4 regions of the Kitasatospora sp. NPDC001683 genome follow, and region 1 is predicted to be linked to each of the others. Evidence: riboswitches for the same ligand, from Rfam matches in the RefSeq annotation. Region 1 holds a riboswitch; each other region holds the start of a gene.
What was found. Region 1 has a riboswitch for cyclic di-AMP ahead of ACWCYO_RS12190 (M23 family metallopeptidase). Riboswitches for the same ligand answer to the same signal wherever they lie in the genome.
Positions count from the first base shown of each region.

Region 1 (7,741 bases):
ACCGGGGTGGCCGGGCGGTTCTGCCAGCCCATGACGAGCATCCGCAGCGAGCCGCGCGGGACCAGGTAGCAGGCGTTGACGGCGGGCCGGGTGCGGTCGATCCGGTCCAGGTAGCCGGCGACGTCCCGCCAGTCCCAGCCGAGGTCCGCCGGATCGCCGTTCCAGCCCGCGAGTTGGCGGCGCAGCGCGGGCAGGGTGGTGTCCTCCACCGGGGCGTAGGACAGGCCGTCCCGGCCGAGGACCTCGCAGGTGACGCCCTGGGTGACCTTGGCCGGGTGCTCGGGCTCGAGCAGCAGGGCGAGGTCGGAGTGGGCGTGCATGTCGATGAAGCCGGGGGTGAGCACCAGCCCGTCGGCGTCCACCGTCGACGGCCCGCCCAGGCCCGCGCCGATCTCGGCGATCAGCCCGTCGGCGATCCGGACGTCCGCGCGGTAGCGCTCGGCGCCGGTCCCGTCGACCACCGTCGCCCCCTCGAAGACGGTTCCTCCGAAGGCGTTGCCTCCCGCCGGCGCACTGTCCGGCCTTCCGGCATCAGAAGAAGGTCCTGACCAGCCCGGTGACCTTCGGCTCGGCGGCGTCCGCGGAGTCCAGCACCGGGATCGCCGTCCACTTGTCGAAGGCCGTGCACGGGTGCGAGACGCCGAGCCGCAGCACCGCGCCGATCGGCGCGAGGTCGCCTGCGTCGCGGAGGAAGGCGTGCTGGTCGTTGAGCGCCGTGATCCGTGCCGTCGTGCCCGTCAACTCGGCTCCGTCGCGTACGCGTTGCGGCTCGGGCAGGCCGTCGTCGAAGGGCAGGTCGCGCTTTCCCGCGTCCAGCAGCGCCAGTTGCGGCTCCGGCCGGGAGGCCACCCGGGCCCAGCCGTGCAGCGCACCGCGGAACGGGGCGTCCGCGCCACCCCGGGCGAGCGGCGAGATGCCCCGGTAGAAGCCGTCGTCGTGGGCGATGTACGCCCCCGAGCGCAGCACCACGAAGGCCTCCGGCAGGGCGGCCAACTCCTCGACCACCAGGTCGAAGTAGGCACTGCCGCCGGCCGACACCACCGGTGGCACACCGTCCGGATAGGCGTCGGCGAGCCGGCCGTGCAGCTCCCCGAGCGCCTTGAGGTAGCCGCGCACGGTGGCCAGCCCCTCCGCCGTGGCGTCGTGCGCGAGGGCGCCCTCGTACCCGCCGACGCCGGCCAGCCGCAGGGTCGGCGCGCGCAGCACGGCGGCGGCGACCTCGACGGCCGCGTCCACGCCCCGCGCGCCGGTCCGCCCGCCCGGGCCGCCGAGTTCGACCAGCACCTCGACCGGCCGTTCGGCCCCGGCGGCGCGCAGCGCCTCGTCCATCAGCCGTACGCCCTCGGTGGAGTCGGTCCAGCAGAGGAAGGCGAAGTAAGGGTCGGCGGTCAACTCGGCGGCGAGCCAGGCGAGTCCGGCCGGGTCCAGCAGGGTGTTGGCGAGCAGGATCCGCTGGACGCCGAAGGCCCGGGCGACGCGCACCTGCGGCAGGTTGGCGAGGGTGATGCCGTGGCTGCCGGCGGCGAGTTGGGCCTGCCAGAGCGCGGGCGCCATGGTGGTCTTGCCGTGCGGGGCGAGGGCGACGCCCGCCTTGGCGCACCAGTCGGCCATGGTGCGGACGTTGTGGTCGAGCGCGGCGCCGTCGAGGGTGAGCAGCGGGGTGCCGAGCGAGGAGAGGGTGGGCCCGGTGGCGAGCCACTCCCGGACGGTGCGCCCCCAGCTCTCCGGCGGGGCGGCCTTGAACCGCCAGTCGAGGGTCTCGTCGGCCAGGGCCGCCACCGCCCCCTCGGCGATCCCCGGCCCGGCCGCGCTGCTCGCGAAGACCCTTCCGCCCGAGAAGGCACTGTCGCCCGCGAAGGTCTGCTCCACCGTCTTCCTCCATCCGTGTTGCAACATGCGCAACGAGGGTTGCACATGCTGGCAGCACGGTTCTAGCTTCGGCGCCGGATCACGGTCAACGGACCCCATGGACGGTCGAACCGAGTCGGACCGCACGCCAGCGAACGGCCGCACCCACGGAACGGCCGCACCCCACGGAACGCGGACGAGGAGGCCGGCAGACGCCGCGACAGGACACCCGGGAGCGCGATCGCCCCGGCCCTCCCCCGACGGCCGTGTGCGTGGGCGAGTCGATGGCCGTCCTGCTGCCCGACCGCCCGGGCCCGCTGGAGGCCGTGGAGACGACCTGGGTCCCGGCCGCAGCCGGCTGCACTACCACCGGCGCGGCTCCGCGGCCGCCGCGCTCTCCCCCGCCCTGCTCACCGATCCGGCCGCCGCCGCGCTGCTGGCCGGCGCCCGCCTGCTGCACCTGTCCGGCATCACCGCCGCGCTCTCCGACGGCTGCCTGGCCCTGCTGCGTGCCCTGCTGGCCGACCGCCGCCCGGGTCGGCTGGTCAGCTTCGACCTCAACTGGCGCCCCGCGCTCTGGCAGGAACGCGACCCGGCCGTGCTGCCGTCGCTGCTGGACGCCGCCGATCTGCTGCTGCTCGGCACCGACGAGCCCGCCGCGCTGCGCCGCCGTTTCCCCTCCCCCGCCACCGTGGTGGTCAAGGACGCCGCCTTGGTGGTCACCGCCCCCGCCGACCTCGCCCGCGCCACCCCCGACCCGCTGGCCCGCCACGAGGCCGCGCTGCTCACCCCACCTGGCCGACGGCCACGCCGACGCCCTCGGCCTGCTCACCGGCCTGCTCGACCCGGCCCTGCTCACCCACCACCCGGACGTCCGCCCGCTCGCCCTGAACCGCCACGGCGTGGTGTTGCGTCTGGACCACCCGCACAGCCACCGCGACGTCCGCCTGGTCTTCCCCGAACCCGCCTGCGACACCGAGGACTTCGGCCACCGGATGCACGAGCTGCTCACCGCCGCCCAGCACGGCCCACCGGCGCCATCCCGACCACCCGGCCCAGCCCGTGTGAGACGTACCCGTAGAACGCCCCGGCCGCCGTGACGTGCCGGTTCATCGCCACGTACCCGAGCGAGGACACCGTGAGCACCACGGTCGCCAGGGGAAGGCGCCGGAAGACGGCAGTGGCCGGCCCGGCTGCACGAGGGAGGTGTCCCGTGCAGCCGGGCCGGCCGTGGGCGTGTCCCGCGCCCATGTCCACCGCCGCGGCGATCACCCGGTCGAGCGGTCACCCGACATGACCATCCCGGAGGATCGATTCGCCCCGCGGCAGCGGTGGTCCCTGGAACCCGGTGGGGTCAGAGCGCGACGCCGTGCGCCCGCAGGTAGGTGACCGGGTTGATGTCCGAGCCGTAGTTCGGACCGGTGCGGATCTCGAAGTGCAGGTGCGGGCCGGTCACGTTGCCGGTGGCGCCGGAGAGGCCGAGCTGCTGGCCGACGGTGACGGCCTGACCGACCTTCACGCGGATCACGGACAGGTGCGCGTACTGCGCGTACTTGCCGTCGGCGAGCTTGATCTCGACCTGGTTGCCGTAGGCGCCGCCGTTGCCGGCCTGCACCACGACGCCGTTGGCGACCGCGCGCACCGGGGTGCCGGTGGAGCAGACGAAGTCCTGGCCGGTGTGGTGGCCGGAGGCCCACATCGTGCCGGCCACGCCGTAGGCCTCGCCCAGCACCGGCTTGGCCAGCGGGGCGACGAAGCCGGCGGTGACGGCGGCCGGAGCGGCCGCGGGAGCGGCGGCGACGACCTGGGCGACCGGCGCGGCGGCGACGACCTGGACGGCCGGAGCGGCCGTGGCCTGCCCGCTCATCGCGGTCACCAGCGGCAGGACGAAGGAGGCACCGGCCACGGCGGTGGCGAGGCCGATGCGGGCGGCACGGGGCACGGCGACACGGGGCAGGACGAAACGGCGAGCCTGTGCAGGCATGGGATTTCCTCTCCGACGCCTGCGAGGTGAGCTGTCGGGTTCGGGCTGGAGTTGCCCGGCCGCATGCGCGGCTTCACCCCGAGCCGGTCCTGGACGTCCGCGCTGAAAGCGCGAACTCCGGTCCGGCGACTTACCTGTGGGTCCCCCGCTCCTGCCGTACAGAGCTCAGTTCGAACCACCGGGCAGCGGCAGGACTCGGCGTTCCACCCGGCGGGTCCGTCCGGACTGGCCGGGCGGTCGCTGAACTAAAACTCATCCGTTCGGGTGAAGCAATGTCGATCTCTCGAACCGGCGGCCGATCCCCGGAACCCGGTGACCGTCCGAATGATCCGCTACACCGTACGTGCACAATCCATTCACCCGGTGCCACTGATCCACGACCCTGCGCCGATCCCGACCCCACTGCGCGACCGTCCGTGCACTCCCCGCCACCGGTCGACACACCGTCCGGTGACCCTTGTCACGTATGCCGCAACGGGCGCAGGATCGGGCTCGTGGCCACCTCTGAAGCCGGCTCCCTGCGCCTGGGCACCGCGCAGGGACGCTGGGTACTGCTCGCGACGGTGCTCGGCTCCAGCATGGCGATGCTCGACGGCACCGTGGTGAACGTCGCCCTGCCCCGGATCGGCACCGACCTCGGCGCCTCCCTCGCCTCCCTGCAATGGACCCTGAACGCCTATCTGCTCACCCTCGCGGGCCTGATCCTGCTCGGCGGGGCGCTCGGCGACCGCTACGGGCGGCGCCGGGTCTTCCTGATCGGCGTGGTCTGGTTCGCCGCCGCCTCGGCGGCCTGCGCCGCCGCCCCGACCATCCACGTGCTGATCGCCGCCCGCGCCGTCCAGGGCATCGGCGGCGCGCTGCTCACCCCGGGCTCGCTCGCCATGCTCCAGGCCGTCTTCCACCCGGACGACCGCTCGGCGGCGGTGGGCCTGTGGTCCGGCCTGGGCGGGGTGTCGGCGGCCGTCGGCCCCTTCCTCGGCGGCTGGCTGGTGGACGGGCCCGGCTGGCGCTGGATCTTCCTGCTGAACCTGCCGCTGGCCGCCGCCGTGATCGCGGTCACCTCCCGGTACGTCCCGGAGAGCCGGGACGAGTCCGCCACCGGCCGCTTCGACGTGCCCGGCGCCCTGCTCGCCGCGCTCGCCCTCGGCGCGATCACCTACGCGCTCACCGCCGCCGGGGAGGGCCTGTCCCCCGGTGTCTGGGTCAGCGGCGCGCTCGGCCTGCTGCTCGCCGCCGCCTTCGTGGCCGTCGAACGGCGGGCGCCCGATCCGATGCTGCCGCTCGGGCTGTTCTCCTCCCGGCTGTTCACCGCCGTGAACCTGGTCACCCTGTGCGTGTACGCGGCGTTCAGCGGGGTGTTCTTCCTGCTGGTGGTGCAGCTGCAGATCGTCTCCGGCTTCTCGCCGCTGGTCTCCGGCTTCGCCCTGGTGCCGATCACGCTGTTGATGCTGACCCTGTCCGCGCGCGCCGGGCGCCTCGGCAAGCGGATCGGCCCGCGCATCCCGCTCACCGTCGGACCGCTGCTGTGCGCCGCCGGGGTGCTGCTGATGCTGCGCACCGGCCCCGGCTCCTCCTACTGGGTGGACGTGCTGCCCGCGGTCGCGGTGATGGGCTGCGGGATGACGCTGCTGGTCGCGCCGCTGACCGCCACCGTGCTGGCCGCCGTCGAGGTGCGGCACGCGGGCATCGCCAGCGGCGTCAACAACGCCGCCGCCCGGGCGGCCGGCCTGCTCGCGGTCGCCGCCCTCCCGGCGATGGCCGGACTGAGCGGCAACGCCTACCGGGTGCCGTCCTCGGTGGACTCCGCCTTCCACACCGCGATGCTGATCTGCGCGGGCCTGCTGGCCGGTGGCGGACTGATCGCCTTCGTCACCGTCCGGGGCAACGTGCTCGCCCCCGAGGAACAACCGGTGGCCGAGCCGAACTGCGACTGGTCCTGCGCCACCACCACCCCGCCGCTCGACCCCGGCCACTCCCGGACGCCCGAGGGCCCCGCCACCGGAACGGCGGCAGGGCCCTCGTCGGAAATCTGAGGCCGCGTCAGAGACTGCTCCTGTTTAGAGGATGGCGCCCGGCGCGTACTTGGCCGCCTCCGGGTAGGCCGCCGCGACGTCCTCCACCTGGCGGACGATCTCGGCGACCTGGGCCCCGGCCGCCCCGGTGAAGGACAGCTTGTCGGCCAGCAGCGCGTCCAGCGCGGCCCGGTCCAGCGGGATCCGCTCGTCGGCGGCGAGGCGGTCCAGCAGCTCGTTCTCCCGGCCGCCCGCGCGCATCGCCAGCGCGGAGGCGACGGCGTGCTCCTTGATCACCTCGTGGCCGGTCTCCCGGCCGACCCCCGCGCGCACCGCACCCATCAGCACCTTGGTGGTGGCCAGGAACGGCAGGTAACGGTCCAGCTCGGCCTCGATCACGGCCGGGAAGGCGCCGAACTCGTCCAGGACGGTCAGGAAGGTCTCCAGCAGGCCGTCGAAGGCGAAGAAGGCGTCCGGCAGCGCGACCCGGCGCACCACCGAGCAGGAGACGTCGCCCTCGTTCCACTGGTCGCCGGCCAGCTCGCCGGTCATCGAGGCGTAGCCGCGCAGGATGACGGCCAGTCCGTTGACGCGCTCGCAGGAGCGGGTGTTCATCTTGTGCGGCATCGCGGAGGAGCCGACCTGGCCCTCCTTGAAGCCCTCCGTGACCAGCTCGTGGCCGGCCATCAGGCGGATGGTCTTGGCCAGGCTGGACGGCGCGGCGGCCAGCTGTACGAGGGCGGTGAGCACCTCGAAGTCCAGCGAGCGGGGGTAGACCTGGCCGACGCTGGTCAGCACGTTGTCGAAGCCGAGGTGCGCGGCGACCCGGCGCTCCAGCTCGGCCAGCTTGTCGGTGTCCCCACCCAGCAGGTCCAGCATGTCCTGGGCGGTGCCGACCGGGCCCTTGATCCCGCGCAGCGGGTAGCGGGCGATCAGCTCCTCCAGGCGGCGGAAGGCGACCAGCAGCTCGTCCGTGATCGACGCGAAGCGCTTGCCCAGGGTGGTGGCCTGCGCGGCCACGTTGTGCGAGCGGCCGGCCATGACCAGCTCGGAGTGCTGGGCGGCCAGGCCGGCCAGGCGCACCAGGACGGCGACCGTGCGGTCCCGGACGTGCTCCAGGGACTGGCGGATCTGCAGCTGCTCGACGTTCTCGGTCAGATCCCGGGAGGTCATGCCCTTGTGGATCTGCTCGTGGCCGGCGAGCTCGCTGAACTCCTCGATCCGGGCCTTCACGTCGTGGCGGGTGATCCGCTCACGGGCGGCGATCGAGCCGAGGTCGACCTGGTCGATCACCCGCTCGTAGTCGGCGACGGCGTCGGCCGGCACCTCGACACCGAGGTCCTGCTGGGCCTTCAGGACGGCGAGCCACAGGTGGCGCTCGAGGACCACCTTGTGCTCGGGGGACCACAGCTGGGCCAGGGTCGCCGAGGCGTACCGGGAGGCCAGGACATTGGGGATCTGGGGCTTCGCGCTCACGCTTCGCAAGCCTAACAGCCGAGGTCACGCCGAACGTCGGCGGATGGGGTACGCTGGGCCGGTTCAACGCCCATCGGAATGCGCCCCGCAAACTTCTCACCGCAAGGATACCACACCGATGAACGGAACACCAGCGGAAGCCCCACTCGCCGAAGCGCTGCGCACCGAACAGGCCCACCTCGACCGGCTCTACACCCACCTGGACGCCGCCCGGGAGCGGGCCCGCCGCACCAGCGACGGCGCCCACGTCGGCGCGGCGGCGGGCGGCACGCACCAGGCCCGGCTGGAGCGCGAGGTCCGCGCCCGCGAGGCCGAGCGCCACGCCGCCCGGCTCGACGCGGTGGAACGCGGCCTCTGCTTCGGCCGCCTCGACGAACGCGACGGCACCGTCCACTACATCGGCCGCACCGGCCTGACCGAC
Region 1 is NZ_JBSFGK010000017.1:72,978-80,718, forward strand. It holds partial or broken gene ACWCYO_RS12170 (N-acyl-D-amino-acid deacylase family protein) at 1-461, opposite strand, end outside; gene ACWCYO_RS12175 (amino acid deaminase) at 532-1,869, opposite strand; partial or broken gene ACWCYO_RS12180 (hypothetical protein) at 2,133-2,795, shown strand; gene ACWCYO_RS12185 (hypothetical protein) at 2,857-2,997, opposite strand; partial or broken gene ACWCYO_RS12190 (M23 family metallopeptidase) at 3,203-3,568, opposite strand; cyclic di-AMP (ydaO/yuaA leader) riboswitch at 3,834-4,008, opposite strand; gene ACWCYO_RS12195 (MFS transporter) at 4,327-5,865, shown strand; gene purB (adenylosuccinate lyase) at 5,890-7,329, opposite strand; gene ACWCYO_RS12205 (HelD family protein) at 7,439-7,741, shown strand, end outside.

Region 2 (7,741 bases), on a different contig from region 1:
CGCCGCAGGCCGACGCCGGCTACGACGTCGCCGACTACCGCGCCGTCGACCCGATGTTCGGCACCCTGCTGGACGCCGACGCGCTGATCCGCGACGCCCACCAGCTGGGCCTGCGGATCATCGTCGACCTCGTCCCCAACCACTCCTCGGACCAGCACGAGTGGTTCCAGCGCGCCCTGCGCGAGGGCCCCGGCTCCCCGCTGCGCGAGCGCTACCACTTCCGCCCCGGCAAGGGCGAGAACGGCGAACTGCCGCCCAACGACTGGGAGTCCATCTTCGGCGGCCCGGCCTGGACCCGCACCGAGAACCCGGACGGCACCCCCGGCGACTGGTACCTGCACCTGTTCGCCCCCGAGCAGCCCGACTTCAACTGGGAGAACCCGGCCGTCGCCGACGAGTTCCGCTCGATCCTGCGGTTCTGGCTGGACATGGGCGTGGACGGATTCCGCATCGACGTCGCCCACGGCCTGGTCAAGGCCCCCGGCCTGCCCGACCTCGGCGGCGCCGACCAGCTCAAGCTGCTCGGCAACGACGTCATGCCGTTCTTCGACCAGGACGGCGTGCACGAGATCTACCGCAGCTGGCGCAAGATCCTCGACGAGTACCCGGGACAGCGGATCGGCGTCGCCGAGGCCTGGACCCCGACCGTCCAGCGCACCGCCAACTACGTCCGCCCCGACGAGCTGCACCAGGCCTTCAACTTCCAGTACCTGGGCACCGATTGGGACGCCGCCGCGCTGCGCGAGGTGATCGACGTCTCGCTCGACTCGATGCGCCCGGTCGACGCGCCCACCACCTGGGTGCTGTCCAACCACGACGTCACCCGGCACGCCACCCGCTTCGCCAACGAGCCCGGTCTCGGCACCCAGATCCGCACCCCCGGCGACCGTGCGCTCGGCCTGCGCCGTGCCCGCGCCGCCACCCTGCTGATGCTCGCGCTGCCCGGCTCCGCGTACGTCTACCAGGGCGAGGAGCTCGGCCTGCCGGACGTCACCGACCTGCCGGACGAGGTCCGCCAGGACCCGTCCTTCTTCCGGCAGGCCGGTCAGGACGGCTACCGCGACGGCTGCCGCGTCCCGATCCCGTGGTCCGGCAGCGAGGCCCCGTACGGCTTCGGACCGGTCGCGGGCGGGCCGTCCTGGCTGCCGCAGCCGGCCGAGTGGGCCGAACTGAGCGTCGAGGCGCAGACCGGTGACCCGTCCTCCACCCTGGAGCTCTACCGCAGCGCGCTGGCCGTCCGACGGGCCCGGCCCGACCTCGGCGCCGGCACCGAGGTCGAGTGGCTGGACAGCCCCGAGGGCACCCTCGTCTTCCGGCGCGGCTCCTTCGTCTGCACGGTGAACACCACCGGCGAGCCGGTGCGGATGGCCGCCCCGGGTCGGCTGCTGCTCGCCTCGACCGAACTCGTGGTGGACGGCGGCGAGACGGTGCTCGCTCCGGACACCACCGGCTGGTGGGCGGTCTGACGTGGTTGCAATAGGCTCTGGGACCGTGACTACGGCGCGACTCTCAGACATCGCGGCACAGGCGGGGGTCAGCGAAGCCACCGTCTCCCGCGTGCTCAACGGCAAGGCGAACGTCTCCGCCGCCACCAGGCAGACCGTCCTGGCGGCGCTGGACGTGCTCGGTTACGAGCGGCCGACCCGGCTGCGCCAGCGCAGCGCCGGGCTGATCGGGCTGATCACGCCGGAGTTGAGCAACCCGATCTTCCCCGCGCTGGCGCAGGTGATCGAGCAGGTGCTCAGCCGGCACGGCTTCACGCCGGTGCTGTGCACCCAGACCCCGGGCGGGTCCACCGAGGACGAACTGGTCGAGATGCTGGTCGACCGGGGCGTGGCGGGCATCGTCTTCGTCTCCGGGCTGCACGCCGACTCCACGGCCGACCACGACCGCTACGCCCGGCTGGCCGGGCGCGGGGTGCCGTTCGTGCTGATCAACGGGTTCAGCGAGAAGATCGACGCGCCGTTCATCTCGCCGGACGACCGGGCCGCGATGTGGATGGCCGTCCAGCACCTGGCCGAGCTCGGGCACGAGCGGATCGGCCTGGCGGTCGGGCAGCGGCGGTACGTGCCGGTGCTGCGCAAGATCGAGGGCTTCACCGCGGCGATGCGCGAGGTGCTCGGGCTCAGCCAGGAGGAGGCGGAAGGCCTCGTCCACCACACGCTGTTCAGCGTGGAGGGCGGGCACGCGGCGGCCGGTGCGCTGCTCGACAAGGGCTGCACGGCGATCGTCTGCGGGAGCGACATGATGGCGCTCGGGGCGATCCGGGCGGTGCGCCAGCGCGGGCTGTCGGTGCCGCAGGACGTGTCGGTGGTCGGCTTCGACGACTCGCCGCTGATCGCCTTCACCGAGCCGCCGTTGACCACGATCCGCCAGCCGGTCGAGGCGATGGCGACGGCCGCGGTGGACGCGCTGCTGGAGGAGGTCGGCGGGAACGCCGCCCAGCGCGGGGAGTTCATGTTCCAGCCGGAGCTGGTGATGCGGGGCTCCACGGGGGCCTGCGCGCGCTGAGGTTGCTCGGGCGCTGTGGCGGTTCGGTAGCTGTGGCTGTTCGGGCGCTGTGGCTGTTCGGTAGCTGAGGCTGCTCGATATCTGTGCCAACTGACGGGCCCCGGAGGGCGGTTGCCTCTCCGGGGCCCGTCGGCGTGTGCGCCCGGTCAGCCTTCCTGGACGTTCGGGCGGTCGGTGGCGACCCGGTGGCCGTCGCCCGCGTCGCCGGTCCGGGTCTCGGTCCGGCGGCCGCGGGCCAGGTAGTCGCGCACGACCAGTTCGACGGCGTCCTGTGGATTCTTGGTACCGGAGAGCAGCATCGCGTCGATCGCGAGGTTCGCGTCGAGCGTGATGGTGACCTGGGCCATGGTGACTCCTCCTCGGGTGCAGAGCAGCAGCATGCCCCCTGCGTCGGAGTTTGACCATGCGGAATACGGCGCTGCGAGTGCGTCCGGGCGGGCACGCCGAAGCCCCGGGGAGGAGCGACCAGACTCTCCCCGGGGCGGTCGGGAGACGGCCGACAACCGACGGATGACGGATGACAGATGATGAAATCTGTCATCCGTCAGCTGTCAGCTGTGATCCGTCACCTGTCAGCTGTCCGGTGTGCGCGCTGCTCAGACCCGGCCGGCGAAGTCCGGGGCCCAGTTGGCGATGGTCTGGAGGCGGACGCCCACGCTCGGGTTGGCGGCCTCGACGTACTGGCCGCCGCCGATGTAGATGGCGACGTGGTAGACGCCGGAGTCCTTGCCGTTGTTCGACCAGAAGAGCAGGTCGCCCGGCTGCAGGCTGTCCAGCGAGACGTGGGTGCTGGCGGCGGCCTGGTCGGCGGCGACGCGCGGGATGTTGATGCCCGCGGCGCGCAGCGCGGCCTGGGTCAGGCCGGAGCAGTCCCAACCGCCGTTGCCGGTGCCGCCGTAGACGTACGCCTGGCCGACCTTCGACTTGGCGAAGGAGACCGCGGCGGCCATGCTGCCGGTGGCGGCCGGGGCCGGGGTCTGCGCCTGGGCGGCCGGCTTCACGGCCGGGGCCTTGGTCTGGGCGACCGGCTTGGCGTCCACGGCACCGCCGTTCGAGGCCTGGCCGGACTTCTGCGAGCGGTCGAACCAGGCGAAGTCCGACCCGGACTTGGTGGCGGTGGAGGACTTGTCGGCCTGGGCCGAGCCGGCGTCACCGAAGGTCAGGCGCTGGCCCGGGTAGATCATGTCCGGACCCTCGGTGAGGGTGCTGCGGTTGAGCTCGTACAGGTGCTGCCAGCCACCCTGGACGTTGTGCTTGTCCGCGATGGAGGACAGCCAGTCGCCCGCGACGACGGTGTAGTCGCCGGCCTGGGCCTGCGCCTGGCGCTTCTGCGCCCAGTCGCTGTTGGCGGACTTGGCGGCGGCGGAGTCGCCGGAGGCCTTCGCCTGGTCCTGGGCGGGCGCGGACGCCGCGGCGGGCTTCGCGGCCTGGGCCTGACCCTGGGCGGGCTTGGCGGCCGAGGCGGTGTCGACGGCGGCCGGGGCGCCGCCCTTGGTAAGACCGGCCTGGACCGAGCAGACCGGCCAGGCGCCGGGGCCCTGCGAGGCCAGGACCTTCTCGGCGATGGCGATCTGCTGGTCCTTGGTGGCGAGGTTGGCCTGCGGGGCGTACGCGGTGCCACCGAAGGCGGCCCAGGTGCTGGAGGTGAACTGCAGGCCGCCGTAGAAGCCGTTGCCGGTGTTGATGCTCCAGTTGCCGCTGCTCTCGCACTGGGCGACCTTGTCCCAGGTGGCGACGGAGGCGGCGTTGGCGGTGCCGGTGGTGAGGCAGGGAACCGTGAGGCCGACGCCCGCGACGCCGAGGGCGGCGATCACGCGACGGGTACGGCTGGACAGGCGGTTGCCGTTGGAAGGCAGCATGAAGACGCGGTCCTCTCCCACGCCTGCGAGGTGAGCTGTCGGATTCGGGCTGGAGTTGCCCGGCCGCGCTGTTGGGCGCGGCTTCACCCCTAGCCCAGGACCGTTTCCGGGAAGCGGTCCGGGGCGACTTACCTGTGGTTCCCCCGCTCCTGCCGTGGTGCGTTTTCGCGCTGCCAGGACATCCGACGGCAGGACTCGGCGTCGCGGATGAACTGGGTCCGTGTGGTCACGAACGGGGAGCACGTTAAGCAGACTTAAGTTCGAACTGCAAATATCTGTGATGCGCATCACGGTTTACCGGAAAGCGCGAATGGCTCGCAATTCATGATCGTAAATGATCGTTTTCCGGCAATTCCGCGATGTATTCCGCGAGCTGGTTCCGCCTCAGGAGAAATGTGACGGAGCGTTGAAACGCGGTGGGGGCGCGGCCTTCCGGTCGGGGGTGCCGGCGAATCGAGCGCCCGACGACGTGCCGACCATTCATCGACAAATGGCACCAGAACGGACATTGCGGGTCATTGGCCACTTAACTCTCCTGCGGGGCAATCCGAACAAGCCGAAGGGGCCCGGAACGCAGCCGTTCCGGGCCCCTTCGGTGGTGCGGGTGTCGTGACAGGCGGTCCGTGGGTTCGCTAGCCCTCCACGGGCCCTTCAGCGGCCGCGTGGGCACGTCGGGAGCCCTCCCCGGCCCCGCCGGTGGCAGCGGCCTCCGCCTCGGCCTCGGCGAGCTCCTCCGCCGTCGGCGTCGGCAGTGCGGCCAGGTAGGTGGAGGCGATCAGCTGGCCGACGGTCGGGTAGGCGCCCAGCGGCGCCGCCGACGGGCAGCCGGTCTCCTCGGCGGCCGTGGCGAGCAGCTCGGAGTCCGCCTCCGGGCCGATGACGAGCGGGGCCAGCGCCGGGCGCTGGGAGCCGGTCTCCTTGAGGTGGTTGACGGCGTCGGCGACCGAGCCGGGCACGTCGAGCGCCGCGGCCACGACCGGGACGGCCAGTCGGGCGGCCAGCAGCACGCCGGTGATTCCGGCCGCGGCAGCCGCCTCCTCACCTCCGACGGTGGTCAGCACCACGCCGTCCGCGGCGGTCGCGATGGCGAACAGCCGGGCCCGGTCGGCCCGGGCCAGCCCGGCCTCGGACAGCCGTACGTGGACGGCCTCGGCGAGCAGCGGGTGCGGGCCCAGCGCGTCGGTGACGGTCGCGCCGTACTCGGCGGCGAGGGCGTGAAGCTCGGTCAGGAAGCCGTGCGGCCCGGGCACCAGCGGTACCACGACGGGCGTCGGCAGTCCGGCCTCGGCGGCGGCCGCCAGCAGCTCCGCCACGGTGCGGTCCTCGGAGTCCCCGGCCTCGGCGCCGTCGGCCGGGAGGTAACCGACCGCGGCCTGGACGCCGGCGTGCTCGCTGCGGACGATCGAGAGCAGCTCCTCGACGACCGAACGGGACTCGGGCCCCGCGGTCGCGGGCACGGCGAGCACCAGGGCCGGCGAGCCGGTGCGGATCTCGGGGCGCTCGGGGCGACGGTGGCGCCCCCGCGCACGGGAGCCTGGAGTGCGGACGGGCAGTGGCGCGCCCGGGATGGCTGCGGTGCTCATGCCGGAGATCGTAGGACATCGGCCCGTCAGGCCTGCAGTCGGCTGCCGTACGGGTTTCGGGTGGTCGTGGTGCGGAGGCCGTGTCGCTGTCGCGCTGGTCCGGGCGAATTGCCTACAATCCGGACATTCCTCGCCCAATGCCCGAGCGGGCCCGCGCAGTTGCCTCGACGTGTCCCGGGGGGCGGCGCGTTGCACCCGGGACGCGTGAGATGTCTCACAGTCGGACGGCGGTCTGACGGAGGGTCACGGCGGCGCGACTCCCGGCATTCGAAGATCAACATTCAGCGGGGGGCCGCTCACGGCCGGTTATGGACGACCCGTCGATTCAGTGGGCTATGTCCGTTTACGTACCGTCAGGAGAAGGGTCCGTGAAGAGTTCGGGGCGGCCGACAAAAGGCCCGATGCACCTGCAACGTCCCGTGCTGATGCACGTGCACTGCGGCTATCATCGCGTCAAGTGAGGCGTTGTGCCGGGCCGGTACGGGGCCGGTCCGTTCTGGCGGTGCCGGGGGCGCCGCGCTGGACGACAACTCCGGAGCTCTTCGGGAGACTTCTATGCACGACTCGCAGGACACGCACGGCTCGAACCACACCTACAACGGGATGGCCGCCGCGGACCTCAAGGGGGTGGTCTGGCAGAAGAGCCGGCACAGCAACTCCCAGGGCAACTGCGTCGAGTTCGCGGCCCTGCCGGGCGGCGACGTGGCGATGCGCAACTCGCGCTTCCCGGACGGTCCGGCGCTCATCTACACCCGGGCCGAGATCGCCGCCCTGCTGCTGGGGGCCAAGGACGGGGAGTTCGACCACCTGGCCGTCTGACCGGCCGCTTCACCATCGGGGGGCCGTCGTGGGTGCTGACACCACGACGGCCTTTGTCTTTGCCGGGCCGTCCTCGCCCGGCGGCGGGCCTTCCTGCTTCCGTGCGGTTGCGCGGTGGAGGCCGTACGGCGGGGCCTGCTGTACTGCCGCAGGCGGCCCCGCGGGCTGCCCGCTTCCTCCGGGCCGGAGCGTCCGGTCGGGCGAGCCGGTGCCGGGGACCAAGTGCTCGGGCCGGTGCCGGGACCAGTGCTCGGACCGTTGTCCGTGCCGGTTTCGCGGTCCGGTGCGATCCGGCGCGGTGGCTTGGCTGAAGGGCTCGGGGTGTGATCCTCCCGGGGCGCCCCTCGGGCGGCCGTGCGCCGTGTGGCGTTAGGCCGAGCGCCGGTGCCGGCCACCGAGGTCGAGCCGTCCGTCCAGCGCGGTACCGTCCAGTGCCCTGCAGCCGTCGAGCCCGCCGCCGGCCGGCTCCGTCGCGAACACGGCCCAGACCACCTTGCCGCTGCCCAGCGGGTGCCAGCCCCAGGAGCGGCTGAACGACTCCACCAGGTGCAGCCCGCGCCCGGATTCGGCGACGAAGTCCGCCTCCCGGGCCACCGGGCCGATGCAACTGGGATCGCTCACCGCGCAGACCACCTGGGGCGCGCGGTGCACCAGGCTTATTCGGATCGGCAGCCGTCCGTCCGGGGTCGGCTGTGTGGGAAAGTCGTACTCGCCCAGGGCGCCGCCCGACGGGTCGGGTCGTGCGCCGATCGCATGCCGGAGCGCGTTGGTCACGAGTTCCGAGGCCACCAGCGCGACATCGTCGAACAACTCCATCAGGCCCCAGCGCTGAAGAGCGGTCCGGGCGAAGTCGCGCGCGGTTCTCACGGCTTCAAAACGAGGAGCGAGCGTACAGGTGACCACATGGGGGTCAACCGCCAAAGCCGTACCGGTGCTCATGAAGAGCTCCTCCCATAAGGGGGCGGACAC
Region 2 is NZ_JBSFGK010000005.1:147,316-155,056, forward strand. It holds gene ACWCYO_RS04290 (glycoside hydrolase family 13 protein) at 1-1,466, shown strand, start outside; gene ACWCYO_RS04295 (LacI family DNA-binding transcriptional regulator) at 1,492-2,511, shown strand; gene ACWCYO_RS04300 (hypothetical protein) at 2,658-2,858, opposite strand; gene ACWCYO_RS04305 (transglycosylase family protein) at 3,108-4,370, opposite strand; cyclic di-AMP (ydaO/yuaA leader) riboswitch at 4,378-4,550, opposite strand; gene ACWCYO_RS04310 (hypothetical protein) at 5,003-5,953, opposite strand; gene ACWCYO_RS04315 (DUF397 domain-containing protein) at 6,509-6,772, shown strand; gene ACWCYO_RS04320 (ATP-binding protein) at 7,142-7,711, opposite strand.
Region 2: linked by a shared signal. The riboswitch ahead of ACWCYO_RS04305 (transglycosylase family protein) and the one ahead of ACWCYO_RS12190 (M23 family metallopeptidase) in region 1 are both predicted to bind cyclic di-AMP.

Region 3 (7,741 bases), on a different contig from region 1:
TTGAGGATGCGCATCGCGGCATACAGGCCGACGTAACCACCGCCGACAATGAGGATGCGAGGACGCTCCGTGGTGCTCATATCCGAAAGTATCCAGCACCGTCCGGAGCAGCCTTCGTGAGCCCGGTCACAAGCTCATGGACACCCCGTGCTACACTACGCGCCCGCAAAAACGGCACCGGCGCACCGGCTCACGACCCCCGGAGGCCCGTCGTGAACGCGCGCCGGAGCACTACCCGGCTGAGCAGCAACGATCCGCACAGGGCCCGGGTTCCCGCTCGTGATTTCGATTTTCAAACCCCAACCGGTCCTGACCTGCGATCCAGCGGACCTCACCGAGGGTAGGCCTTCGGTCCCACAATTCGGACGTAGCGGGCGGCGGGGTGGGGCGAATGACCCGATCGCCATGTGAAGAAATTCACGAACTTTCCCGCCCGCCCCCGGGCGCGCCGCGGCCCCGACGCCCGGAAACGGGGCGACGGGGCCGGTGGAGTAAGCACTGCGGGCGGTCAGGAGGCCGTACTCCAGGCGATGCCGTCCAGGATGTCGTGCTCGCTCACGACCAGCTCGGCGGCGCCGGTGCGGTCCATGATCTCCAGCAGCTCCAGCGCGCCGGCCGCGATCACGTCCACCCGGCCCGGGTGCATCGACGGGATGGCCGCCCGCTCGGCGTGGGTGGCGGCCAGCAGCTCGCGGGCGATCTCCGCGACCCGCTCGCGGCTGAGCCGGGAGTGGTGGATCCGCGCCGAGTCGTACTCGGGCAGGTCCTGGGCGATCGCGGACACCGTGGTGACCGTCCCCGCCAGGCCCACCAGGGTGGCCGCGCCGGTCAGCGGGACGACCTCCTCGGCCTTGTCCAGCTCGGCCCGCACGTGCGCCCGGGCCTGCTCGATCTGCTCCTCGGAGGGCAGCTCGGCGCCGGCGAAGTGCCGCTCGGTCAGCCGCACGCAGCCGATGTCCACCGAGCGCGCGGCCTGCACGTCCGCCCCCCCGAGCACGAACTCGGTGGAGCCGCCGCCGAGGTCGAAGACCAGGTAGGGAGCGGGGAACTGGCCACCGGTCAGCTCCTTGGTGGCGCCCACGAAGGACAGGTGCGCCTCCTCCTTGCCGCTCACCACCTCCGGCTCGACGCCCAGGATGTCGCGCACGCCCTTGACGTACTCGTCGCTGTTCTCGGCGTCCCGGGAGGCGCTGGTGGCGACGAAGCGGGTGCGCTCCGGGCCGACGCCGAAGCCGGTGATGATCTCCCGGTACTCCCGGCAGGCCGCGAAGGTGCGGGCCAGCGCGTCCGGGTGCAGCCGGCCGGTCCGGTCCACGCCCTGGCCCAGCCGGTTGATGATCATCCGGCGGTCGAGGTCGGTGATCTCGCCCGTGTCCGGGTCGAGGTCGGCGACCAGCAGCCGGATCGAGTTGGTGCCGCAGTCGATCGCGGCCACCCGGGTCATGCTCACTCGGACTCCTGCTCCGCCGTGCCGGCTTCCGAGGTCGTGGCCTCGGCGGCGCGCTTCTTGGCGGCGCGCTCCGCGGTCTTCTGCTGCTTGGCCGCGATCACGGCCTCGTGGTCCTGCTCCTTGGCGCGGTTGCGGGCGACCCGCTCACCGGCGGCTTGGACCTCGGCCGGGGAGACGCACGGGCCCTTGGCCCACCAGTCCTCCAGCATGCCGATCGCCTCGTCGCCGAGCGGGTTGACGCCCTCGCCGGCCGCCAGCGAGTGGCCGACCAGCACGTGCAGGCACTTCACCCGGTCCGGCATGCCGCCGGCGCTCGGGAAGCCCTCCAGCACCTCGATCGCGTCGCGCCGGGCGATGTAGTCCTCGTGCGCCCTCTGGTAGGCGGCGGCCAGCTCCGGGTCCTCGGCGAGCCGGGCGGTCTGGTCCTTCATCACGCCCTCCGCCTCCAGGGTGCCGATCAGCGAGGCGGCCTTGGGGCAGGTCAGGTAGTACAGCGTCGGGAACGGCGTGCCGTCCGGCAGGCGGGGGGCCGTCTCCACGACGTCGGGGTTGCCGCAGGGGCAGCGGTGCGCCACACCGCGCAGGCCGCGCGGCACCCGGCCGAGCTGGGCGGCGATGGCCGCGACGTCGGCGTCGGAGACGGCGGGGTGGTTCTCAGTGGTCATGGGGGGTGGGGTCTCCAACGGGGGACGGTGGGAGCGGACGGGGGGTCGCGGGGGCCAGCGCGGCGGTGTCGGTGTCGGCGGCGTCCACCGAGTCCCAGATGCTGGCGTACCAGGGCTTGGCGGCCTTCGCCGGGCCCGCCGCCGCGTCGGCGGAGGGGGTGGCCGTGGTGGCGGAGGCGGACGGCTGGGCGACCGCGCCGGACGGGTCCACCGCGATGTACGGGGTCTCCCCCGGCACCGCGTAGTGCAGCCGGGCGCGGGCCTGCGCCTTGACGTACTCCGGATCCTGCCAGCGGGCCTTGTCCCGGCGCAGCTGATCGACCTGCTGGCGCGCGTGGTCGGCCTTCGCCCGCTGGGCGGAGATCTCGGCGCGCTGGGAGATGAACTGCCGCGTCGGGTAGGCCAGGATCGCCACCAGCGAGCAGAGCACCAGGACGAGGACGGTCGCCCGGCTCGTGAACCGAGGCCGGGCCGCCAAGCCCGGGATCCTCCAGCCAGCCATCTCCCGTATCCCCTCCTGGTCGCGACGGTGCCCCGCCGTCCACCCTACGGGGTGTGCGGCGGGGCACCGGTCAGGCTTGCGCTACCGGGGGCCCTCGGCCCCCTGGTTTTCGGCCTGCGTGTTCTCAGCCCTCGTACTTGCTGTGCTCATTGCTCCGCAGAGCGACTGTGCTTACTGGTCCGCAGAGCGACTGAGCTCATTACTCCGCAGAGCGGAAGCGCGGGAACGCGCCGCGGCCGGCGTACTCGGCGGCGTCGTCGAGGATCTCCTCGATGCGCAGCAGCTGGTTGTACTTGGCGACGCGCTCGGAGCGGGCCGGGGCACCGGTCTTGATCTGGCCGCAGTTGGTGGCGACGGCCAGGTCGGCGATGGTGACGTCCTCGGTCTCGCCGGAGCGGTGCGACATCATGCAGCGGTAGCCGTTGCGCTGGGCCAGCTCGACGGCGTCCAGGGTCTCGGTCAGCGAGCCGATCTGGTTCACCTTCACCAGCAGGGCGTTGGCGGTGCCGGTCTCGATGCCCTTGGCCAGGCGGGCCGGGTTGGTGACGAACAGGTCGTCGCCGACCAGCTGGACCTTGTCGCCCAGCTTGACGGTCATGGCCTTCCAGCCGTCCCAGTCCGACTCGTCCAGCGGGTCCTCGATGGAGACCAGCGGGTAGGCCTCGACCAGCTCGGAGTAGTACTCGATGAGCTCGGCGGACGAGAGGGCCTTGCCCTCGAACTGGTAGGCGCCGTCCTTGTAGAACTCGGAGGCGGCGACGTCCAGGGCCAGCGCGACGTCGCGGCCGGGCACGTAGCCGGCCTTCTGGATGGCCTCGGTGATCAGGTCCAGGGCCTCGCGGTTGCTGTCCAGGTTCGGCGCGAAGCCGCCCTCGTCGCCGAGGCCGGTGGACAGGCCGCGCTCCTTCAGCACGCCCTTGAGGGTGTGGTAGACCTCGACGCCCCAGCGGACGGCCTCGGAGAAGGACTCCGCGCCGATCGGGGCGATCATGAACTCCTGGATGTCGACGTTGGAGTCCGCGTGCGAGCCGCCGTTGAGGATGTTCATCATCGGGACCGGCAGGACGTGCGCGTTCGGGCCGCCCAGGTAGCGGAACAGCGGCAGGTCGCTGGCCTCCGAGGCGGCGTGCGCGACGGCCAGCGAGACGCCCAGGATGGCGTTGGCGCCGAGCGAGGACTTGTCCGGGGTGGCGTCCAGGTCGAGCATGGCCTGGTCGATCAGGCGCTGCTCGGTGGCGTCGTAGCCGACCAGCTCCGGGCCGATCTGCTCGATGACGGCCAGGACGGCCTTCTCCACGCCCTTGCCGAAGTAGCGGTTCTTGTCACCGTCGCGCAGCTCCAGCGCCTCGAAGGCGCCGGTCGAGGCACCCGACGGAACAGCGGCACGACCCGTGCTGCCGTCGTCGAGGCCGACCTCGACCTCGACCGTGGGGTTGCCGCGGGAGTCGAGGATCTCACGGGCTACGACGACATCGATGGACGGCACGAGGCATCTCCTTGCGGAAGCAGGGTCCGGCTGACGGTGGTGCTGTCGGCCGGAGGATTGCGGAGTCGTTACGACCAGAGCCTAACCGCCCGGGCTCCCGGGACCACGTCCACCTCGGTTCCGTCTCAGCGTGTGGCCCCGCTACCCACCGGTAGTTCACCTGCTTGTCCCAGCTTGTCCCCCCGGGGCGGGCGAATGCGGACGAAGGGGGCCGACCGGTCGGTCGGCCCCCTCGTCGGGCGTCAGATGTCAGCCGAGGTGCAGGACCTGGCCGGGCACGATCAGGTTCGGGTCGCCGCCGACCGTGCCGCGGTTGCCGTCGTACAGCGCCTGCCAGCCGCCCTGCACGCCCTGGGCGGCGGCGATGCCCGACAGGGTGTCACCGGCGCGGACGGTGTAGTCGTGGCCGGTCGCGGCGGACGGGGCCGGCTGGGCGGCGCGCGGGGCGGCGTGCTTCGGGGCGTACTGCTTGGCCGTCGGCTGTTCGGCGGGCTGCTCGGCCTGCTTCGGGGCGGCGTGCTTCGGCTTGTACTGCTGGACCGGCTTCGCGGCGGCCTTGGGAGCCTGCTCCTTGGGCGCCGCCTGCTGCTTCTGGGCCTTGGTGTCCGAGGAGGTGTCCACGGCCGCCGGGGCGCCGCCCTTGCTCAGGCCGGCCTTCAGCGAGCAGACCGGCCAGGCGCCCGGGCCCTGCGAGGCGAGCACCTTCTCGGCGACGGCGATCTGCTGCCCCTTGCTGGCCTGGTTGGCCTGCGCGGCGTAGGCGGTGCCGCCGTACGCCTTCCAGGTGCTGGAGGTGAACTGCAGGCCGCCGTAGAAGCCGTTGCCGGTGTTGATGCCCCAGTCGCCGCCGCTCTCGCACTGGGCGACGGAGTCCCAGGCGGAGGCCGGGGCGGCGGAGGCGCCGGTGGCGGTGAGGAGCGGCAGCGCGAGTCCGACGCCGGCCACACCGGCGACGGCGATGGCCTTCTCGGCCTGGGTGCGACGACGATGACGGCCAGTTCCAACGAACAGCATGAAGAGGTCCCTCTCCGCACGCCTGCGAGGTGAGCTGTCGGGTTCGGACCGGGAGGTGGCCCGGCCGCCGTCGGCGGAATCGATTCCGCTCGGGCGGCTTCACCCCAAGCCGTGGAGGAACGGCAACAAACCTGGTTCCCCCGCCCCTGCCCAGGGTCTGGTCGGTTTCCCGTGGCGCGGCGGGCAGGATTCGGCGTTCCGCGCACGAGGTCCGCAGCTGCGAACTCCAGGGAGACTAGACAGATCCTCAGACCAATCACAAGCTCATATCGCCGACATCACACAAAAATTACGGCCCGTGATCGATCGCCTACCAACGGCGGAGCTTTGTCCGGTTTGATGGCCCTTCATACTGCTGCCAACCGCGCAATCGCGACGCCACGTCAGTGTGTCGGCGGCTCAGGAAGGGCGTGCGGAGAGCGGATCTCCGGACTGAATTCGACCGGAAGTTCGCGCAATCCACGCATGATCAGACCGCCGCGCCAGCGCAGATTCTCCGGGGTTTCGGCCAGTCGCAGATCGGGCAGCCGGGACAGCAGCGTGGCCAGCGCGGACCGCCCCTCGAGCCGGGCCAGCGGGGCACCGATGCAGTAGTGGATGCCGTGTCCGAAACCCAGGTGGGGGTTGTCGCTCCGGGCCAGGTCGAGGGTGTTCTCGTCGGCGAACCGGGCCGGGTCGCGGTCCGCCGCCGCCAGCACCACCAGCACCGGGTCGCCGACCGGGATGTCCACCCCGCCGATGGTCAGCGGCGCGGTCGCGAACCGCCAGGTCGCCAGCTCCACCGGCCCGTCGTAGCGCAGGAGTTCCTCGATCCCGGTCTCCAGCAGCGCCGTCTCGCCGCGGGCCACCGACTCCTGCAGCAGCGCCCGCTGCCCCGGGTTGCGCAGCAGCGCGTACGTCCCGTTGCCGATCAGGTTGACCGTCGTCTCGAAGCCGGCGAAGAGCAGGATGAAGGCCATCGCGGCGGCCTCGTTCTCGGTCAGGTGCTCGCCGTGGTCGCTGGCCCGGATCAGACCGGAGATCAGGTCGTCGCCGAGGTCGGCCCGCTTGCGGTGGATCAGCTCCAGCAGGTACGCCCGCATCCGCTTCACCGCCCGCCCCACGCCGCCGCGTTGGCTGCCGCCGTGACCCGGCTTCGTGTGTCGCAGCATCATTCCGGCCCAGTCGCGGAAGTCGTCCTGGTCCTCGGCCGGCACGCCCAGCATGTCGCAGATCGCGTAGATGGGGAGCGGGAAGGCGAACTCGTGGATCAGGTCCGCCGAGCCGCGCTGAGCGAAGCCGTCGATCAGCCGGTCGGTCAGCTGCTGTACCCGCGGCTCGAACTCGGCCACCCGGCGCGGGGTGAACGCCTTCGACACCAGGCGGCGCAGCCGGGTGTGGTCCGGCGGGTCGATGTTCAGCAGGTGGGTCATCAGGTCCGCCTGCCGCTCCCCCGGGATGCCCACCCGGCCGGTGCGGTGCGCCTGTTCGCTGTGGTGCGCCGGGTTCTTCGACAGCCGGCTGTCCGCGAGCGCCTGCCGGGCGTCCGCGTACCTGGTCACCAGCCAGGCCTCCACCCCGCTCGGCAGCTTGGTGCGGTGCACCGGGGCGTGCTCGCGCAGCCAGGCGTAGGCGGGGTACGGGTCGGCCGCGAACTCCCAGGTGAAGAGCGGCGGGGCGGGCTGGGCGGCGGGCTGGGCGCCGTCGGGCTGAGCAGGCATGGGTCGACCGTAACCGCTGGACCGGCGGCGCCCGGACGACCGCCCGGACGCCGCCGGTTCGCGAACCGTTCGTGAGCGGCGCACGAGCGGTGCGCGGGCGGCGCGCCAACACTGCGTGGACGCCCGGTGGACGGTCCGTGGACGGTCCTTGGACAGCTCTTGGCCGGGTGGCGGGCGTGAGTCTGGTCACCTGCGGGGTAATCCCTGTTGCGGAGGGTCAGGACGTGCCTACGATCCTCCGCAGTGTGCGTGGGCGCCGGTGCGGTGTCGCCCACAGGGAGGAGCGGACCAATGAGGGTCAGCGGGGCAGTCGTCGTCATCGCGGTACTCGACGGCGGGTCGGGAGCCGACCTCGCGCGCCGGTTCACCGCGGCCGGCGCCGCCGGGATGCTGATCGCCGACCAGCACGTCGGGATCGCCGAGGACCTCGCCGCCGAACTCGACCGGCCGGGCTGCCCCGTGGTGGGCGTCTCCGGCGACATCCGCCGGCCCAGCGACGTCGCCGCCCTGGTCGACACCGCCGAGAAGCACCTCGGACCGATCGACCTGTTCTGCGTGGCCGGCCCGAAGGGCGAGCGGATCGTCTCCCTCGCCGACCTGCCCGACCACCTCGACCTGGAGCGCCTCGCCGAACTGGTCGCGCTGATCGGTGAGGCGATCGGCGAACTCGTCCCGCCGCAGCGGCGCCCCGCCGGGAGCACCGCCACGGCGGCCTGAGCCGTCACCGGCCCGCGCCGCTACTCCGGCTCGAGCCCCTCGGCCGCGCGCACCGCGTCCCGGTAGCCGCGCGCGGCCGAGCGCAGCGCCGCGTCCACGTCCACCCCGGCGTCGTGCGCCCGCTGCGCCACCGCGAGCAGCAGCCGGCCCGCCGACTCCGCGGTCAGCTCGGCGGGCAGCTCGTACGGCTCGTCCGGCACCCCGGTG
Region 3 is NZ_JBSFGK010000014.1:4,380-12,120, forward strand. It holds gene ACWCYO_RS10140 (NAD(P)/FAD-dependent oxidoreductase) at 1-80, opposite strand, end outside; gene ACWCYO_RS10145 (Ppx/GppA phosphatase family protein) at 509-1,444, opposite strand; partial or broken gene ACWCYO_RS10150 (DUF501 domain-containing protein) at 1,612-2,133, opposite strand; gene ACWCYO_RS10155 (FtsB family cell division protein) at 2,105-2,593, opposite strand; gene eno (phosphopyruvate hydratase) at 2,817-4,103, opposite strand; gene ACWCYO_RS10165 (transglycosylase family protein) at 4,353-5,117, opposite strand; cyclic di-AMP (ydaO/yuaA leader) riboswitch at 5,123-5,290, opposite strand; gene ACWCYO_RS10170 (cytochrome P450 family protein) at 5,501-6,817, opposite strand; gene ACWCYO_RS10175 (SDR family NAD(P)-dependent oxidoreductase) at 7,109-7,534, shown strand; gene ACWCYO_RS10180 (MazG family protein) at 7,555-7,741, opposite strand, start outside.
Region 3: linked by a shared signal. The riboswitch ahead of ACWCYO_RS10165 (transglycosylase family protein) and the one ahead of ACWCYO_RS12190 (M23 family metallopeptidase) in region 1 are both predicted to bind cyclic di-AMP.

Region 4 (7,741 bases), on a different contig from region 1:
CCGGGTCCAGGGTCAGGTACAGGCGGGTCGCGAACAGCTCGGTGTCCAGCTCGGCCGGCAGCCGGCTGGTCCGGGTCAGCGTGGCGGCCGGGTCGTGACCGTCCGTCGCGTACGCCCGCAGACCGCTGCGCAGCTCGCACATCACCGCGGTCGCCTCGGCGTTGTGACCCTGCACGTCGCCGATCACCAGCCCGATCCGGCCGTCCGGGAGCTTCAGCAGGTCGTACCGGTCGCCGCCGATCCGCATGCCCCCGGTGCTCGGCAGGTAGCGGGCGGCGCAGGCGATCCCGGGCAGCCGGGGCGGGGTGCGCGGCAGCATCGCGCGCTGCAGCTCGCCGGCCCGGTGGTGATGGGTGTCGTACAGCCGGGCCCGCTCCAGGGACTGCGCGAGGAGGTCGGCGAAGGCCGAGTAGAGGGTGCGGTCCTCGCGGCTGAAGGCGTGCTCGGCGGCGAAGGTGATCAGGCAGGAGCCGACCTGCCGGGGCAGCACCGCCCAGGACGGCCGGGGCGTCCGTACTCCTCCGTTTCCCGTCCGGCTCGCTGAACAGCGGGGCAGGGCGGGCCGGCGAGTGCCGCATCACCCCGTCGGACAGGCCCGCCGGCCGGTTCAGCTCGGCGCGGCGCGAACCGCCGTACCCGGTGTGCGAGACCGGCAGCAGCCGGCCCTCGTCCACCAGGTCCAGCACGGTGCTCGCGGCGCCGAAGGCCGGGCGGGTGCGACATCGGTGACGGCGGCGGTGACGTCCCGTACGGTCACCGCGCGGGACGGCACCCGGGTCGGCGACAGCAGTCGTCCGCCGCGGCGTCAGCCGGCGGGTTCGCCGCCCAGACGGCGACGCCTGCGCCTACCTCCCATGTCGTCCGCCGGCCGGCTCTCCGTCCATGCGGCTCGACGGTGGTCGGTTCCGCTCATGTCTTGTGCGCGTTCGCCGGGGGCGGCCCGGTGTGTGCGAGAAGTCGGCGGGTCCGACTTCTCGCGCGCGCCGCTGGTGGGCGTCGGCCGCGTGGGAGGTCGGTTCCGTCGGGGCGGCCCGGTGTGTGCGTGAGAAGTCGATGGGGCCGACTTCTCGTGCGTGCTTGTTCGCCGGCTGGGTGGGAGGTCGATTCTGCTGGCCTCTGGGGCCGGCTGCCTACTCCGCGTTGGGCCACGTCCGGAGGCCCGTGGTGAGGGTGGTGATGAGGCGGGCGTGGGTGGTGGCGAGGTCTTCGGAGAGTTGGAAGGCCCCGGCGATGGTGAGGGCGGCGAAGCCGTGGGCGAGGGAGCGGACGGTGCGGGCGGCGTGGATCACCTCGGGGCCGTCGAGGCCGTACCCGCGGAGGACGGCGACGATGACGCCGACGAGGCGGGTGGCCGCGCGGGTGAGGTCGTCGTCGGGTTGGGGGGCCTGGGGGAGGGCGGTGTAGCGGTGCGGGTGTTCGGTGGCGTAGGCCTGGTAGGCGCACAGGACGGCGGTGATCGCGTCGTCCCCGCTGCGGCCGACCGCGGCCTCCGCGAGCCGGTCGGCGAGCTCCCCGGTGACCCGGACGGCGATGAGCCTGCGCAGTTCGGCGAGGCCGCCGCTGACGTGCTTGTACAGCGAGGGGGCGGCGACTCCCGCGCGGGCGGCGACGGAGGCGAGGGCGAGGGCTTCGGCGCCCTGGTCGTCGATGAGGGCGAGGGCGTGGTCGACGACCTGGTCGGGGGTCAGTCCTACGCGTGGCATGGCGTCCGGTTCTCCGTGAAGCGTGAAGCGTGAAGCGTGCGGGCGGGTTCAGGCGGGTTCAGGCGGGTTCAGGCGAGTTCGGCGAGGAAGGGCAGCAGGGCGTCGGCGACGGCCTGCGGGTTGTCGGCCATCGGGTAGTGCCCGGACCCCTCGATCATCACCTTCCGTGCGCCGAGCTTCTCGGCCTGGAGGTCGGCGACGGCCTCCGGCTCGGGGAAGTCGGGGTCCTTGCTGCCCATCAGCACGAGGGCGGGGCAGCGGACGGCCGCGCTCCAGCCGATCGGTGCGGAGTCGCCGGTGACCTGGCCGCGGGTGGCGGACTTGCGGCCGGGGGTGCGCAGGGCTGCGACCAGCCCGTCCACGTAGCCGTCGAGGTCGGCGGGCCGGGGGCCGGGGAAGGCCATCTTGCGCAGGTAGTAGCCCCAGACGCCCGGCCACTGGACCATCGCGGCACCCATGACGACCATGACGCCCTTCATGAGGACGTTCGCCCGGTGCTCGACGAAGGCGTCGATGAGCGCGATCCCGGCGACCCGCCGGGGTGCGTCGCCGGCGAGCTTGACGACCGTCGCCCCGGTGTAGGACTGCCCGACCAGGACCGCCCGCTCGATGCCGAGGTGGTCGAGCAGGGCGAGGACGTCGATGGCGACGGCGGACGGGCTGTAGTCGTCCCAGGCGATCGAGGACTCGCCGAAGCCGCGCGGGTCCATGGTGATGACCCGGCGTCCGGCCGCGGTGAGCAGCGGGTGCAGGTGCCGGTAGGCGCGGCGGGAGTCGAGCATCCCGGGGAGCAGGACGACGGGGAGGCCGTCGCCCTGCCGGGTGTCGTCGTACGCGAGCCGGCCGCCGGGGACGTCGAGGTACTGGGTGCGCGGGGTGATGGTGCCGTTCATGGTGGGCCTCCACGGGCTCGCTCGCTCCTGCCGATAGCCATAAAGCTACGGCTAATAGCCTTAGCCGTCAAGGGCTCGCCCGGGCCGCCGAAGCCCCCCGCTCAGACCCCGTCGACCTTGAACGGGTCGTGCTCGCTGAGCAGCTTCTCCAGTCGGGCCTGGTCGACCCGGGCGACGGTGTCCGACGACTCCTGCCGGTCCCGGACCACCTTGGCCAGCGTGAACGAGGAGGTGACGGTGTAGAGGAGGCCGATCCCGAGGAAGGCCCGGGTCCATCCCCCGACCGGCAGGTAGGCGATCCCGGCGGCGAGGGCCGTGGCGGAGAGGGCGAAGGAGAGGACGGCCTGGACGTAGTACGCGGCCGTGGTCCGTGACTGCATCGGTGCGCTCATGGCGCCAGGATGCGGCGGGCCGGCCGGGTCGCACATGAGTAGGAGTACTCAGATGAACCAGGCGGCTGAGCGGTCGTTCGTTGACGTCCGATCACCTGCTCCCCCGCCGTCGCGGATGGATGGCTTGGAATCAGGGCCTCCTAGGATTAACGTTTGATAACGCAGCGCGGTCGTCAATGCCGTACCCAGACGGCACCGTGCGCCGTCGCCTAATCCCGCCGGCCGGCCTCCGGGCAGGTCAGGGAGCCGGGGAACCACGTTCCTTGGGGTGAATCGGCGGGGCTCCGGCCCGGCCGTAGGAGACCTTCCTGCTCCGAACCCGTCAGCTAACCCGGTAGGCGCGAGGGAAGGAAAGGAGCGCGCCTCCGTGGCGTCGACGCACACCCCGGCACACCCGGCCGGCCCCGCAGCCGGTACCCAGCTCCTCGACCACCCCGGCCCGAACGGCTCCGAGCCCCGCGACGCCGGGCCCGCCGACCCGTTCGTCCCGGAGACCGAGGCCAACCGCCACCGGATGCCGCGTCAGGCCCGTGGGGCCTCCCCGCTGCTCGGCGTCACCGCCGTCGCCGCCACCCTGGGCGCCACCGGCTTCGCCTCCGCGACCCCGGCCGCCGCACCCGCCGTCGAGGCTCCGGACGAGACCCCGGTCGCCCTTGCCGCCGACCCCGGCCTCGCGCTCGCCGCCCGCATCCAGCAGCAGGCCGACAGCCAGCGCACCGCCGCCGAGGAGAGCGCCCGGGTGCAGGCCGCCCAGGAGGCGGCGGCCAAGGCCGCCGCCAAGGAGGCCGAGGCCAAGCACGCCGCCGAGGAGGCCGAGCGGGCCAAGGCCGCCGCCCTCACCCTGCCGGTGAAGGACTACAGCCTCTCCGCCCACTACGGCCAGAGCGCCCGCTACTGGGCCCATCTGCACACCGGCCTGGACTTCGCCGCCGACACCGGCACCCCGGTCCACGCGGTCGGCCAGGGCACCATCACCTCGGCCGGCTGGTCCGGCGCGTACGGCTACCGGATCGTCGAGACCCTGCCCGACGGCACCGAGATCTGGTACTGCCACCTGTCCTCGATCATCCAGGGCTCCGGCCAGGTCACCTCCGGCCAGCAGATCGGCAAGGTCGGCGCGACCGGCAACGTCACCGGCCCGCACCTGCACCTGGAGGTCCGCCCCGGCGGCGGTGCCCCGGTCGACCCGGAGACCTGGCTCCAGCAGCACGGCCTCAACCCGTAACGGCCCCGAGAACCCGTACAACGGCCCCGAAAACCCGTAACGGGAAAGCCCCGGGCACCGCCCGGGGCTTCTCCACGTCTCACACCGGCATGTCTCACTCCGGCACGTCTCACTCCGCCGGCAGCTGCGCCAGGTACGCGTCGATCTCCTCCGCCCCCGGCTCCGGCGCGAGCTCCGGGAACTCCTCCACCAGCAGCCGCGGCAGCCCGGCCACCGTCCACTCGCCGAGCAGGTCGAGCGCCACCTCGGCCGCCGCCGCCTCGAACTCCTCGAAACCCCCGGCCAGTTCGTCCGGCATCGGCCGCCCCAGCGCGGTCAGCTCGGCCAGGTTGCGGTAGCTGCGCCGCATCAGGCCCTGTTCCAGCAGTCGCCGCGCGCCGTCGGTGGCCATGCCGACCGACAGCACCCGGCCCGGCCCCCAGCCCTGCTCGTCCGGCTCGTCCAGCCAGCCGGTCGGCACCAGCGCCTCGTACCCGGCCAGCCGCTCCTCCTCGCCGAGACCGGCGAAGCCGGTCAGCCAGTCCCGGACGGCGGCGAGGTCCGTCACGTCCACGTCGTGCGCGTGCAGCAGCACCGCGTACAGCCGGGGCCAGGTCACCAGGTCGGCGCGGCGCAGCAGCCCCGCCGCGACCTCGCCCTGCCACTCGGCCTCGGCGTGCAGCCGCTCCTGGCGCTTGGCGTTGAGCCGCTTCGCCGCCCGCTGGTGGTCGACCAGCAGCCGTACGGCGTCGCCGTACGCGAGCGGGTCCTCCTCCGGCGCGGGTTGGACGTAGAGGTGGAGCCGTTCGTACAGCAGGTGTTCCACCGCGTTGGAGGTCAGTTCGGGCCAGCCGTCGTGCATCCTGCCCTCGCCCAGCTCCAGCAGCGCCAGCACCGTGCGCAGCGGCCGCTCGGCCACCGGCGCGCGGTCCTGCCCGGCCGCCCAGGCGAGCAGCTCGGCGGCCCTGGTGCGCGGGGCGAGTCGCAGGTCTTCGTCGTTCATGTTCCGAACGGTAGCCGCCGGACGGGGGGTAGGGTCGGCAGCCATGGTCCCCGTACGCCTCACCGGCCCCAGGCTCGCCATCCGCGAGTACCACCACACCCCGGAGGAGCTGGACGCGCTGCACGCGCTGTACGGCGATCCGGAGGTGACCCGCTACCTCCCCTTCGAACCGCGCGACCGCGAGACCTGCGCCGACCAGATCGAGCTCTACCTGGAGGAGGCGATGGCCGAGGAGCGGGACACCTACCGGCTCGCCGTCGTCCGCCGCGAGGACGCCGAGGACCCGGAGGACGCGCTGCCGATCGCGCACGCCAGCCTCACCCTCGGCAAGTACCGTTCCGCGTACCTCGGTTACGTGCTGAGCCGCCCGGTGTGGGGCCGCGGCTACGCGGGCGAGATCGCCGGACTGCTCTGCGAGCTCTCCTTCGACCGGCTCGGCCTGCACCGGCTGGTCGCCCGGGTCGACGTGGACAACACCGCCTCGGCCAAGGTGCTCACCAAGCTCGGCTTCCAGCTGGAGGGGCGGGCCCGGCACGACCTGTACAAGGGCGGCGTCTGGTCCGACTCGTACCAGTACTCGCTGCTCGCCGACGAGTGGACCGGGCCGATCGCCGCACCCCAGGGGGGTTAACCCCACCCCGGATCCGCCGGGTCCCCGGATGTCTCGCACGCCGCCGCCCGGCCAGACTGGAACCGTCAACGAGTACGGAAGACCGCGACGACGAGGGGCCGGGGGCCGGGAGATGAGCAACAGCACGCTGGGGCAGGAGTGGGACGCCCCGGACGGTTACGGCGCCGGCGGCACGCGCCCGGCCCGGGCCCGCCGCACCGAGCAGCCGCCGGGCTTCTGGCGGGCGCCGTTCTCCGGGCACTACTACCGCGAGGTCGGCTACGCGCTCACCGGCCTGCCGGCGGCGATCGTCGGGTTCACCGTCGCGATCACCCTGCTCTGCCTCGGCCTCGGCACCTTCGCCACCGTCCTCGGCCTGCCGGTGCTGGCCGGACTGACCACCGCCGCCCGCAGTCTGGGCCGGGCGGAGCGGGCCCGGGTGCGCGAGATGCTCGCCCTGGACGTGCCCGGCCCGGCGCCGGTGCGCCAGGTGCGCCCTGGCAACTGGGGCGCGATCACCGCGCGGCTGGCCGACACGGCGGGCTGGAAGGCCGCGCTGTACCAGGTGGTGATGTTCCCCTGGGCGGTGTTCAGCTTCTGCCTGACCCTGACGTTCCTGCTGCTCGGCTGGGCGATGGCGCTCTACCCGCTCTACCACTGGGTCTTCCCGCGCTACACCCCCTGGCGCGGCTACCAGCTGTTCGACTTCACCGACAGCCACCACGTCCGGCACGCCTACTACGTCGAGGGCACCTGGCAGATCGCCGCGTTCTCGGTGGCCGGGGTGCTGCTGATCTTCCTCACCGCGCGGCTGGTCCGCGGCCTGACCGACGTCAACCGGGCCGCCGCCCAGCGGCTGCTCGGCGGCTGAGCCCGGCCCGGGCCCACCCGCGCCCCCTCGCTCCACCCCGCCCCGCCCCGCCCGCGCTCCGGGTGCGGGCGGGGCGGTCCCGTGTTCGGATGGCCGGGTGATCACCGCCCCGGCCCCGGACCGCGCCCAGGACGCCGCCCCGGACCGCGCCGCTGATCCCGCCCCCGAGCCGGACGTCCTGGTCACCTCCCGTCCGTTGGACGAGTACTGCGCCCTGTTCGGCCTCACCCGCGCCCGGCTGGCCGCCCTGCCCGGCCCGCTGCTGGACTGCCCCGGCGGCGCCGCGGGCCTGGCCGCCGAGGCGCGCGAGCTGGGCTGCCGGGTGATCGCCGCCGACCCGGCGTACGCGCTGCCGCCGCCCGAGGTCGCCGCCCGGGCGCTGGCCGCCAGGGCGGCGATGGCCGTCGCGATGGCCGCCCGCCCCGAGCTGTACCCGGCGCCGCGTCCGTGCCGCCCGAACCGTCCGGAGCGCTACCTGCGCAGCTGGGACCGCGCCCGCCGGCTGTTCGCCGAGGACTCGCTCGCCCACCCGCAGCGCTACGTGGCCGCCGCGCTGCCCCGGCTCCCGTTCGCGGACGGCGCCTTCGCCCTCACCCTGAGCGGATACCTCCTCTTCGCCTATCCCGAACTGTTCGGCCCGGAGCACCAGTTGGCCGCCCTGGCCGAGCTGGTCCGGGTGACGGCCGCGGACGGGGAGGTGCGGGTCCAGCCGCTGCACGACGGCCGCGGCCGTCGCTGAGGCCACCTCGACCGGCTGCGGCCGTCCGCGGCCACCTCGACCGGCTGCGGCACGCGCTGGGCGAGCGCCGGATAGCCAGCGAGGTTCGCCGGGTGCCGCGTGGGGACGGCCGCACCCGGCGGGTCCTGGTGCTGCGGTCCGCCGAGCGCCGAGCGCCGCCCGCGCCGCCCGCTGCCGCCGAGCGCGATGTAATGGTCACTAGGCAGGTGTGGTCCTATACTCATTCCCATGAGCGAGACCACGATCCGGCCCGCCCAAGCGGCCGACGCCGACCGGCTCACCGCACTGATCCAGGCCTCCAGCGCCTACCGCGGCGCCTACTTCGC
Region 4 is NZ_JBSFGK010000022.1:22,917-30,657, reverse strand. It holds gene ACWCYO_RS14470 (PP2C family protein-serine/threonine phosphatase) at 1-490, opposite strand, end outside; gene ACWCYO_RS14465 (TetR/AcrR family transcriptional regulator) at 1,131-1,703, opposite strand; gene ACWCYO_RS14460 (alpha/beta fold hydrolase) at 1,772-2,596, opposite strand; gene ACWCYO_RS14455 (YiaA/YiaB family inner membrane protein) at 2,698-2,988, opposite strand; cyclic di-AMP (ydaO/yuaA leader) riboswitch at 3,185-3,343, shown strand; gene ACWCYO_RS14450 (M23 family metallopeptidase) at 3,356-4,213, shown strand; gene ACWCYO_RS14445 (hypothetical protein) at 4,323-5,195, opposite strand; gene ACWCYO_RS14440 (GNAT family N-acetyltransferase) at 5,239-5,826, shown strand; gene ACWCYO_RS14435 (sensor domain-containing protein) at 5,939-6,676, shown strand; gene ACWCYO_RS14430 (class I SAM-dependent methyltransferase) at 6,774-7,415, shown strand; gene ACWCYO_RS14425 (GNAT family N-acetyltransferase) at 7,644-7,741, shown strand, end outside.
Region 4: linked by a shared signal. The riboswitch ahead of ACWCYO_RS14450 (M23 family metallopeptidase) and the one ahead of ACWCYO_RS12190 (M23 family metallopeptidase) in region 1 are both predicted to bind cyclic di-AMP.